DNA from 2 places in the Tateyamaria omphalii genome. Region 2 is predicted to be linked to the other one. Evidence: riboswitches for the same ligand, from Rfam matches in the RefSeq annotation. Region 2 holds a riboswitch; the other holds the start of a gene.
The links. Region 2 has a riboswitch for thiamine pyrophosphate ahead of thiM (hydroxyethylthiazole kinase). Riboswitches for the same ligand answer to the same signal wherever they lie in the genome.
Positions count from the first base shown of each region.

Region 1: another riboswitch for thiamine pyrophosphate. It lies ahead of BWR18_RS16115 (thiamine ABC transporter substrate-binding protein); the one in region 2 lies ahead of thiM (hydroxyethylthiazole kinase).

Region 1 covers NZ_CP019312.1:3,213,959-3,218,309, forward strand. Annotated here, with positions in the region: gene BWR18_RS16110 (thiamine/thiamine pyrophosphate ABC transporter permease ThiP) at 1-1,448, opposite strand, end outside; gene BWR18_RS16115 (thiamine ABC transporter substrate-binding protein) at 1,424-2,404, opposite strand; TPP riboswitch at 2,443-2,544, opposite strand; gene aroC (chorismate synthase) at 2,638-3,738, shown strand; gene BWR18_RS16125 (TetR/AcrR family transcriptional regulator) at 3,735-4,316, opposite strand.
Region 2 covers NZ_CP019312.1:35,444-39,794, reverse strand. Annotated here, with positions in the region: gene BWR18_RS00190 (PqiB family protein) at 1-1,337, shown strand, start outside; gene BWR18_RS00185 (PqiC family protein) at 1,341-1,886, shown strand; TPP riboswitch at 1,935-2,023, shown strand; gene thiM (hydroxyethylthiazole kinase) at 2,068-2,850, shown strand; gene thiE (thiamine phosphate synthase) at 2,841-3,479, shown strand; gene thiD (bifunctional hydroxymethylpyrimidine kinase/phosphomethylpyrimidine kinase) at 3,476-4,285, shown strand; gene BWR18_RS00165 (3-oxoacyl-ACP reductase) at 4,282-4,351, shown strand, end outside.

The DNA of each region.
Region 1 (4,351 bases), 680 kb from region 2:
CGATACGCGCCCATCAGCCGGTACATCTGCAACGGAAGCGTCGCCACATCCGGGTCCGCGAACAGCGCCACAACGCCTAAGTCCCCGACACTCAGCGCCGCCGTCAAGCCCGCCGCAAACCCGATCTGCGGACGCAGGCGCGGGATGATGACAATGCGCCACAGCGACACCCCACGCAGTCCCAAGCCCACACTTAAACGCCCGTAATCACTGAACACTTGCCGCATCGCAGGCAGCAGGATGCGCACCGCAAATGGCAGCGCCATCATCGCGTTGATCAGCGCGGTCACAGGCAACGCAAAGGCTGTGGGCGAGACATATGGAAAGATCAGAATGAACCACCCCGTCCCGATCATCAGGGGCGATGCGACCAGGCCCAAAAGGGTCAATGCCTCGGCCCCGCCCCACTGCGCTTGCGCCAACCACGCCGCCATCGGCAGGGCAAGAACCAGCAAAACGACGGTGCTCACGCAAGCAACCCAGACGGTCGTCCAGGTCGCACTCAACACCGAAACAGGCATATAAAACAGGCCCACAACGCCCGACAGCGCAATGGACAGCATCGGCAACAACAGGAACCCGGCAGCAAGCACGATCCAAAAAGCATCCCCCCATGGCGCAGGTGCATCCCACCGGCGCACCGCCCTGTCGCGCCCGGTTTGCAACGCGATGGGCGGCAGAATCCAAAGGGCCAGCACCGCCGCAGCCCCCGCCACGGCAAGCTGCAACAGGCTCAGGACAGCAGCCCGCCCGAGGTCGAAGTCGAACCGAAACGCTTGGTAAATAGCCAACTCAATCGTCGTCGCGCGTGGACCGCCACCCAGAGTCAGCGCCACTGCAAAACTCGTCAGGCAAATGACAAAGATCAGCGCAAACGCCCCCGGCACCACCTGCCACAGAATGGGCCATTCAATGACGCGAAACACCATGCGCGGGGGCAGTCCCAACTGACCCACAATGCGAAACTGCTCTGCCGGGACGGACTGCCAACCTTGCAGGATCAACCGTGTGGCCAAAGGCATGTTGAAGAAAACATGCGCCAAAACAACGCCATGCGCGCCATAGATGGACACCTCCGGCAATCCGACCACGCCCAGCGCTGTGTTCAGCCACCCGTTCCGCCCAAAGATCGCGAGCAACCCCAGAACAGCCACGATCACCGGCAGGATGAACGGCGCGCCCAACAGCGTCACCAACAGCGTGTGCCCCGGCAACCGCCGCCGGGCCAAGGCGCGGGCCACGGGTACCGCCAACACCACGGAAATCAGCGCAGACAGAAACGCCTGCCACACGGTAAAGCGCACCGCCTGCCATTCGGCAGCGCGCAAGCCAGTGGTGGTTTCAATCCTCTGACTGATGCCGACAAAGGCTGCAATCACCACCGCGACGACGAACGCCGCCGCGATGATGCCAGCCCTTTGGCTTACTGGCTGAGCGCGGCGCGCCATGTCTCGACCGCGTCCGCTTGCAGCTCTGCCGCCTCGGTTTCCGAGTAGAACAGCACCTTTTCAGGCAGCGGCAATTCCGACCACCCCTCGGGCCAATCGGCCTGCGGCAAGGCCGAAGGCAGCGACCAGTTGGCGGTGGGAATAATGGTCTGGAAGTCGCGCGACATCACATAGGCCAGGAACTGATCCGCCAGCGCAGGCTGGTCCGTGCCCGCAATCTTGCCCACCGTTTCAACCATGAAATAGTGGCCTTCGGGGAAGATCGCCGCCTTCTTGGTGAAGTCCTCTTCGGCAAACATGTGATACGCGGGCGAGGTCGTGTAGCTGAGCACCATGTCGGCCTCACCGTCAGTGAAAAGGCCGTAGGACGCCGACCAATCCTTGGTCACGGTCAGGATGTTGTCCGACAGCGCCTCCCACACCTCTGCCGACCGGTCGCCATAAACCGCCTGCACCCAAAGCACCAAAGCCAGACCGGAAATCGACGTGCGCGGGTCCTGAATGACGATCTTCACGTCGTCGGGCAGCGCCAGCAAATCCTCAAAACTCGCGGGCGGCGCGTCCATCGTATTCTCATTGTAAATGAACGCCGTGTGCCCGTAGTTGAACGGCAGGAACGTGTCATCTGTCCACTCAATCGGCAGCGTCAGTGCGCTGTTGTCCTGACCGTGCGGGGCAAACAGATCTGTCGCGCGCGCCTTGGCCGTCACGTCGGAAGTCAGGCCAATGACCACGTCGGCTTTGGTCCGCTTCCCTTCCAGCAACAGGCGCGGCACCAGATCGCCGGTGGACCATTCCAGATCGCAGGCACAGATCTTTTCAAACTCCGTCTCGATGATGGGTCCCGGACCCCATTCAGACGTAAAATAGTCTCCCGCATAAACAGTCAGAACGGGCGTGTCGGCCAATGCCGTCGTGGCGCCAAGCGTGGCAGCCAAAGTCAAAGCGTATTTCATCGCATCCTCCAATCAGAGAGGCGGCGGGATAAGGATCTTGGGATGAGCCAAACCTTCCCTCCGCCGGTGTTAACCGGTTCAGGTTCAACGGGTTCGCTGTGCGCATCTCAGCCTGTTTCCAGGCACCCCGAGGTAGGGCGGAAGCTAGGGCCCGCGCCCCGCCCCTGCAAGCGGAAAACGCCTTGAGCGTGCCGCATCGCATCGCTAGACGGGTCCGGCAAAGGAGCAACCCCATGTCGATCAACAGTTTTGGCCATCTTTTCCGCGTGACCACATGGGGCGAAAGCCATGGACCTGCGCTTGGGGCCACGGTCGACGGGTGCCCGCCGGGGGTCGAGGTTGATGAGGCGATGATCCAGCACTGGCTGGACAAGCGCAAACCCGGTCAGAACAAATACACGACGCAGCGGCGTGAACCCGACGCGGTTAAAATCCTGTCGGGCGTGTTCGAAGGGCAGACCACAGGCACCCCCGTCCAGCTGATGATCGAAAACACCGACCAGCGGTCGAAGGACTATGGCGATATCGCCGAAAAGTTTCGCCCCGGTCATGCCGATATCACCTATTGGCAGAAATACGGCATCCGCGACTACCGCGGCGGGGGCCGGTCCTCTGCCCGCGAAACGGCAGCGAGGGTGGCCGCAGGCGGTCTGGCACGCGCGGCACTGGACAAGCTGGTGCCGGGGATCGAGATCAAGGGCTACATGACCCGCATGGGTGCGCACGAGATTGACCGGGACAAGTTCGACTGGGACCAGATCGACCAGAACCCGTTCTGGGTGCCCGACGCCAAAGCAGCCACGACATGGGCCGATTACCTCGATGGTCTGCGCAAATCCGGCTCGTCGGTCGGCGCCGTGATTGAAGTGGTCGCGCGCGGCGTGCCCGCAGGTCTCGGCGCCCCGGTTTACGGCAAGTTAGACACTGATCTTGCGGCGGGAATGATGTCGATCAACGCGGTCAAAGGGGTCGAGATTGGCGAAGGCATGTCTGCCGCCATGCTCACTGGCGAGTTGAACGCGGATGAGATCACAATGGGACGAAACGGGCCCGAATATTCCTCCAACCACGCGGGCGGTATCCTCGGCGGTATCTCGACCGGGCAGGACATCGTTGCGCGCTTTGCGGTCAAGCCGACGTCGTCGATCCTGCAAACCCGCAAGACGATCACCAAATCCGGCGAAGAGGCCGAAATCATCACAAAGGGCCGCCATGACCCCTGCGTCGGTATCCGCGCAGTACCGGTGGGCGAGGCGATGATGGCCTGCGTCATCCTGGACCACCTGCTGCTCGACCGCGGTCAGACTGGCGGCGAGCGCGGTAAGATCGGCTAGGCCAGCATCACGCCAACAGAGCGGACGATGTTGTGCAGTGTGTCGTGATCAATGCGCGCCCGCGCCATGGTGCGCAGACCAACATACTGCGCGATGATCATATCGGCGAGGGCACCACGCTCCGCTGGGTTCAAGACGGCATGCTTCGGTGACGCGCCCAACGCCGTATAAATCCCATCGCGCAAGGCACCCAATCCTTCGGACACGGCCTTGGCAACATCATCGTCGTAACTGCTTGGCCCCGCCGCAGCGGTACACAGCAAGCACCCGCGCGCATCGCCATTGACGACGTTCTGATAGGAGCCCTGGAACATCGCCATGATACGCTCCGCCCCATTTGGAATGGACGGATCGGCAAGCATCGCAACACCCGCCTGAACCGCCTGTCGCTCATAGCGCTGCAAGACCTGCAGAAAGAGCGTCTTTTTATCGGTGAACGCCTTGTAGAGACTGCCCCGCGTCAACCCCATGCCATCCAGCAGGTCAGGCAGCGACGCCCCCTCGTACCCGTGTTCCCAAAAGACGTGCATCGCCTTTTCCAGCGCGTCGTCAATGTCGAATGATCGTGGTCTGGCCATGTGCTGTCTCCGATGTCTGACCTTCAATATAGTGT
Region 2 (4,351 bases):
CCTCCCGCTTTGGCATCGACGCCGACCTCAGCCGCACCGAAGCCATCGAATTTCTCGAAGAGCGCGTAGCCGAAGGTCTGCGGGCCCGGCTGGTGAATGCGTCCCTTCTGGCCGGTGGCCTCAAGGTCGAACTGATCACCGAACCCGACGCTCCGCCCGCCACCATAGATCAGGATGGTGACCCCTTCCCCGTCTTCCCGGTGACCGAAAGCGAAGTGTCCGACATGGCCCTGTCAGCCGAAGGCGTGCTGGAGCGTGTGAACGCCCTGCCCGTCGAGGAATTGCTCGACAGCGCGATCCGCTTTCTGGACAATGCCGCGGCCCTTGTCGCCAGCGACGAAATCCGCGAAACCCCCGGCGAAATCCTCGGGCTCTTGTCGGATGCCCGCGGCGTGATCGGCTCGGACGAGGTGCAGGCACTGCCCGAAGACCTGCGGGTGCTGATGAGCGACCTGCAGGCGGCCAGTGCCGATGTGCGCGGCCTGCTTGCGGATGTGCGCGACGCGCAGGCGGTGGACCGTCTGCTGGCCGCCGTCGATCAGGTGGGCCTTGCCGCCGCCAGCGCCGAAACGGCCCTGGACGAGGTGCCGGAACTGACGGACCGGATCGCGACCTTCATCGACGGTGCGAACGCCTTGCCGCTCGATGATCTGGTCACGCAAGCCACGGACTTCGCCCGCGAGGCGCAAACCCTGCTCAGTTCCGACGACATACGCGCCGCACCGGGCGCGGTCGTCCAGGCCTTTGACGAGCTTTCGGTCGTTCTGAACGACATCACCGAGGCCGACACCGCCGACCAACTCAGCGCCGCGCTCACCGACGCCAGCGACGCCGCCACCGCCGTCGAAGAGGCGGTCGCGGGCCTGCCGTCCGTGGTCGAGAGGTTGGACCGCATCGCCGCAGGCGCAGAAGAGGTCGAGCTGGACACGCTGGCGACCGAGCTTGAAGCCGTGCTGGCCACCGCAAGCCGCCTTTTCGGCGATGCCAGCGACGCGGATCTGCCCGATGCGCTCGCCGGGGCGCTGGCGGAGGCCGAGGCCGCACTGGCCGAATTACGCGCAGGCGGGCTGATCGACAGCGCCAACGCCACCATGACGTCGGCCCGCGAGGCCGCCGCCGCCATCGAAACGGCCGCCGACGAACTGCCCGCCCTTGCCAATCGCCTGAACAGCACGTTGGCGCAGGCACAAGGCACCCTGCGCGGCTACGAGAAAGGCTCCGCCTTCTCGCGCGAAACGCTGCGCGCGCTGAACGAGATCGAACGGGCCGCCAAGGCGCTGACCGATCTGGCGCGCACCATTGAACGCAATCCCAACTCCCTGATCCTCGGACGGTAACTCATGCGAAATGTCATCGGCTTTATTGCCCTTTCCCTTGCCGTCGCCTGCGGCAGCCCGGATCAGTTCGTGGCCTCGCCCAAGCTGGTCGCCCAAGAGCGTATCGCCTCGCGCTTTGCCAGCATCGAAGTCGCTGATATCTCGCTGCCCGCCTACGCCGCGCGGGACGAGATCACGGCGAACGACGGTGATCTCCTGGTCCTGTCCGACACGCTTTGGGCGGATGAACCGACGCGCGCCATGACCCTTGCCCTGACCCGGCACCTGGCCGAGATCACGGGGCGGCGCGTGGCGTCCGAACCCTGGCCCTTTGACGGCTTCGCGTCCGGTCGGGTCGAGGTGCGGGTGGAAGACCTGAGTGTCGTGGCCGACCGGCTGCGCATCTCCGGGCAATACTACGTGGTCGATCTTGATGGGCGGGGCCGCGACCATGCCCATCTCTTCGAGCTGTCGACCCCGGTCGCAGACGGCGCACCGGCCTCGGTCGCGCAGGCCCGCGCGCAGCTGCTGGTCGATCTTGCCACACGGATCGCCAGGGACGGTCTCTGACGGCCCGCATTTTTCACTTGGACAACACGGGCATCCTCCCTATCTCCAACTCATAGCCAGGGGCGCCGCAAGGCTGAGACGTACCCTTCGAACCTGAACCAGATAATGCTGGCGGAGGGAGGTTGAACCGGTGCCCAGCGCCCCGGTGCGTCCTGTCCGCCAAGTGAAGTGGACCGACGCGATGACACCAAACGCCGCCCTTGACGCCCTGCGCACGCAGGCCCCCCTCGTGCACTGCATGACCAACTACGTGGCCATGAACATCGCCGCCAATGTAATGCTGGCGGCGGGCGCCTCACCCGCGATGATCCATGCGGAAGAAGAGGTCGCGGATTTCACGCCCATCTGCGGCGCTCTGACCATCAACATCGGTACGCTTTCTCCCCCGTGGCTCACGGCCATGCTCAAGGCCGCGGGTTCGGCAAACACCGCGTCTGTGCCCTGGGTTCTGGACCCGGTCGCACATTTTGCGACGCCCTATCGCGGCGACGCAGCCCGCCAGTTGCTGGGGTTCAAGCCCACGATCCTGCGCGGCAACGCCTCTGAAATCATGGCCCTGTCCGGCGCGGGCGGCGCGGGGAAAGGGGCCGACAGCGGGGATGAGGTCGCAGCCGCCAAGGACAGCGCAATCACGCTTGCCACCACGCACGGATGCGTCGTTGCTATCACCGGGCCGGTGGACTTCGTCACGGACGGCACCCGGCAGGCTGAGATCACAGGCGGCGATGCCATGATGCCAAAGATCACCGCCCTGGGCTGCGCCCTGACCGCGCTCACCGGGGCCTACGCCGCCGTAACACCCCCGCTTGAGGCGACCGTGGCGGCCCTGACCCATTTCGCAGAAGCCGGGGAACAGGCGGGCAAGGTTGCGTCCGGCCCCGGCAGCTTCTCCCTCCACTTCCTCGATCACCTGCACTTGATCCAACCCGGTGATCTGGATGAAGGGCGTGTGACATGGTCCTAGATCCCAAATCACTCTCACTCTACCTCGTCACTGACCGCGCGCTCTGCGCCCACCACGGCCTGATCGAAACAGTGACCGCAGCCGTCCGCGGCGGTGTCAGCTTCGTCCAATTGCGCGACAAAACGGCCACCACCGCAGACCGCACCGCCCTCGCCCGAGCGCTGAAACACGCGCTCAGGGACACGCCCGTGCCGCTGGTCATCAATGACGACCTCGATGCGGCCATCGCTGCAGACGTGGACGGCGTGCATATCGGCCAAGGCGACGTCTCACCCACCGACGCCCGTGCCCGGCTCGGACCGGACAAGCTGGTGGGGCTGTCCTGCGATACCGCCAACCACGTCCGGGCCGCCGACCCGGCGCTGGTGGACTACCTCGGCCTCGGCACCGTGTTCCCGACAGACACGAAAACAGACCACAAACCCGCCATCGGCTTCGACGGGCTGGCAACACTAACCGCCCTGTCGCCCTGCCCCACGGTCGCCATCGGTGGCCTGAAACGGGGGCACGCCGCCAATGTCCTGACCGCGGGTTGCAACGGCATCGCGGTGGTCTCCGCCATCTGCGGTCAACCAGATCCCGAAGCTGCCGCACGCACCCTGCGCACCGAACTGGAGGCACACACATGATCCCGAACGTCCTGTCCATCGCAGGCTCCGACCCCTCGGGCGGTGCCGGTATCCAAGCCGACCTCAAGGCGTTCGCCGCCAATGGCGCCTACGGCATGGCCGCGCTCACAGCCCTTACAGCGCAAAACACCCAAGGGGTCAGCGGCGTCGAAACCGTTCCCCCAACCTTCGTCGCGGCGCAGATCAAGGCCGTCTTCGACGATATCCGCGTCGACGCCATAAAGATCGGCATGATCGCCAGTGCCCAGATTGCCAGCGCCGTCGCCGACGCGCTTGCAGCACATCCAGAGGTGCCCGTCGTGCTGGACCCGGTGATGATCGCCAAGGGCGGCGCCCCGCTCCTGCACCCTGACGCCATGGACACCCTGCGCGACAGGCTCGTGCCCCGCGCCACGCTCATCACGCCGAACCTGCCCGAAGCGGCCCACTTGCTGGACCAACCCATCGCCACCAACCGCGACGAAATGGCCGCACAAGCCCAGGCGCTGACAGCGCTCGGGCCCAAGGCCGCGCTGGTCAAGGGCGGGCACTTGGAGAGCCCGGACAGCCCGGACGTGCTGTGTGCAGACGGCAACCTGCACTGGTTCGACGGCCCCCGCACGCCGGGCAAGAACACGCACGGCACCGGCTGCACACTGTCATCAGCGCTCGCCGCTCAGATCGGACACGGTACCCCGCTGCCGCAGGCGGTCGCGGCTGCCAAAACCTACGTCGCAGGCGCCATCGCCGCGGCGGACGCCCTGTCCGTGGGCCACGGGCACGGCCCCGTCCACCACTTTCACACCCTCTGGAAAGACCGCGCATGACCCTCCCCCTCGACCAGCAAACCGTCCTTGTCACCGGCGCAGGCCGCGGCCTCGGTGCGGCCATCG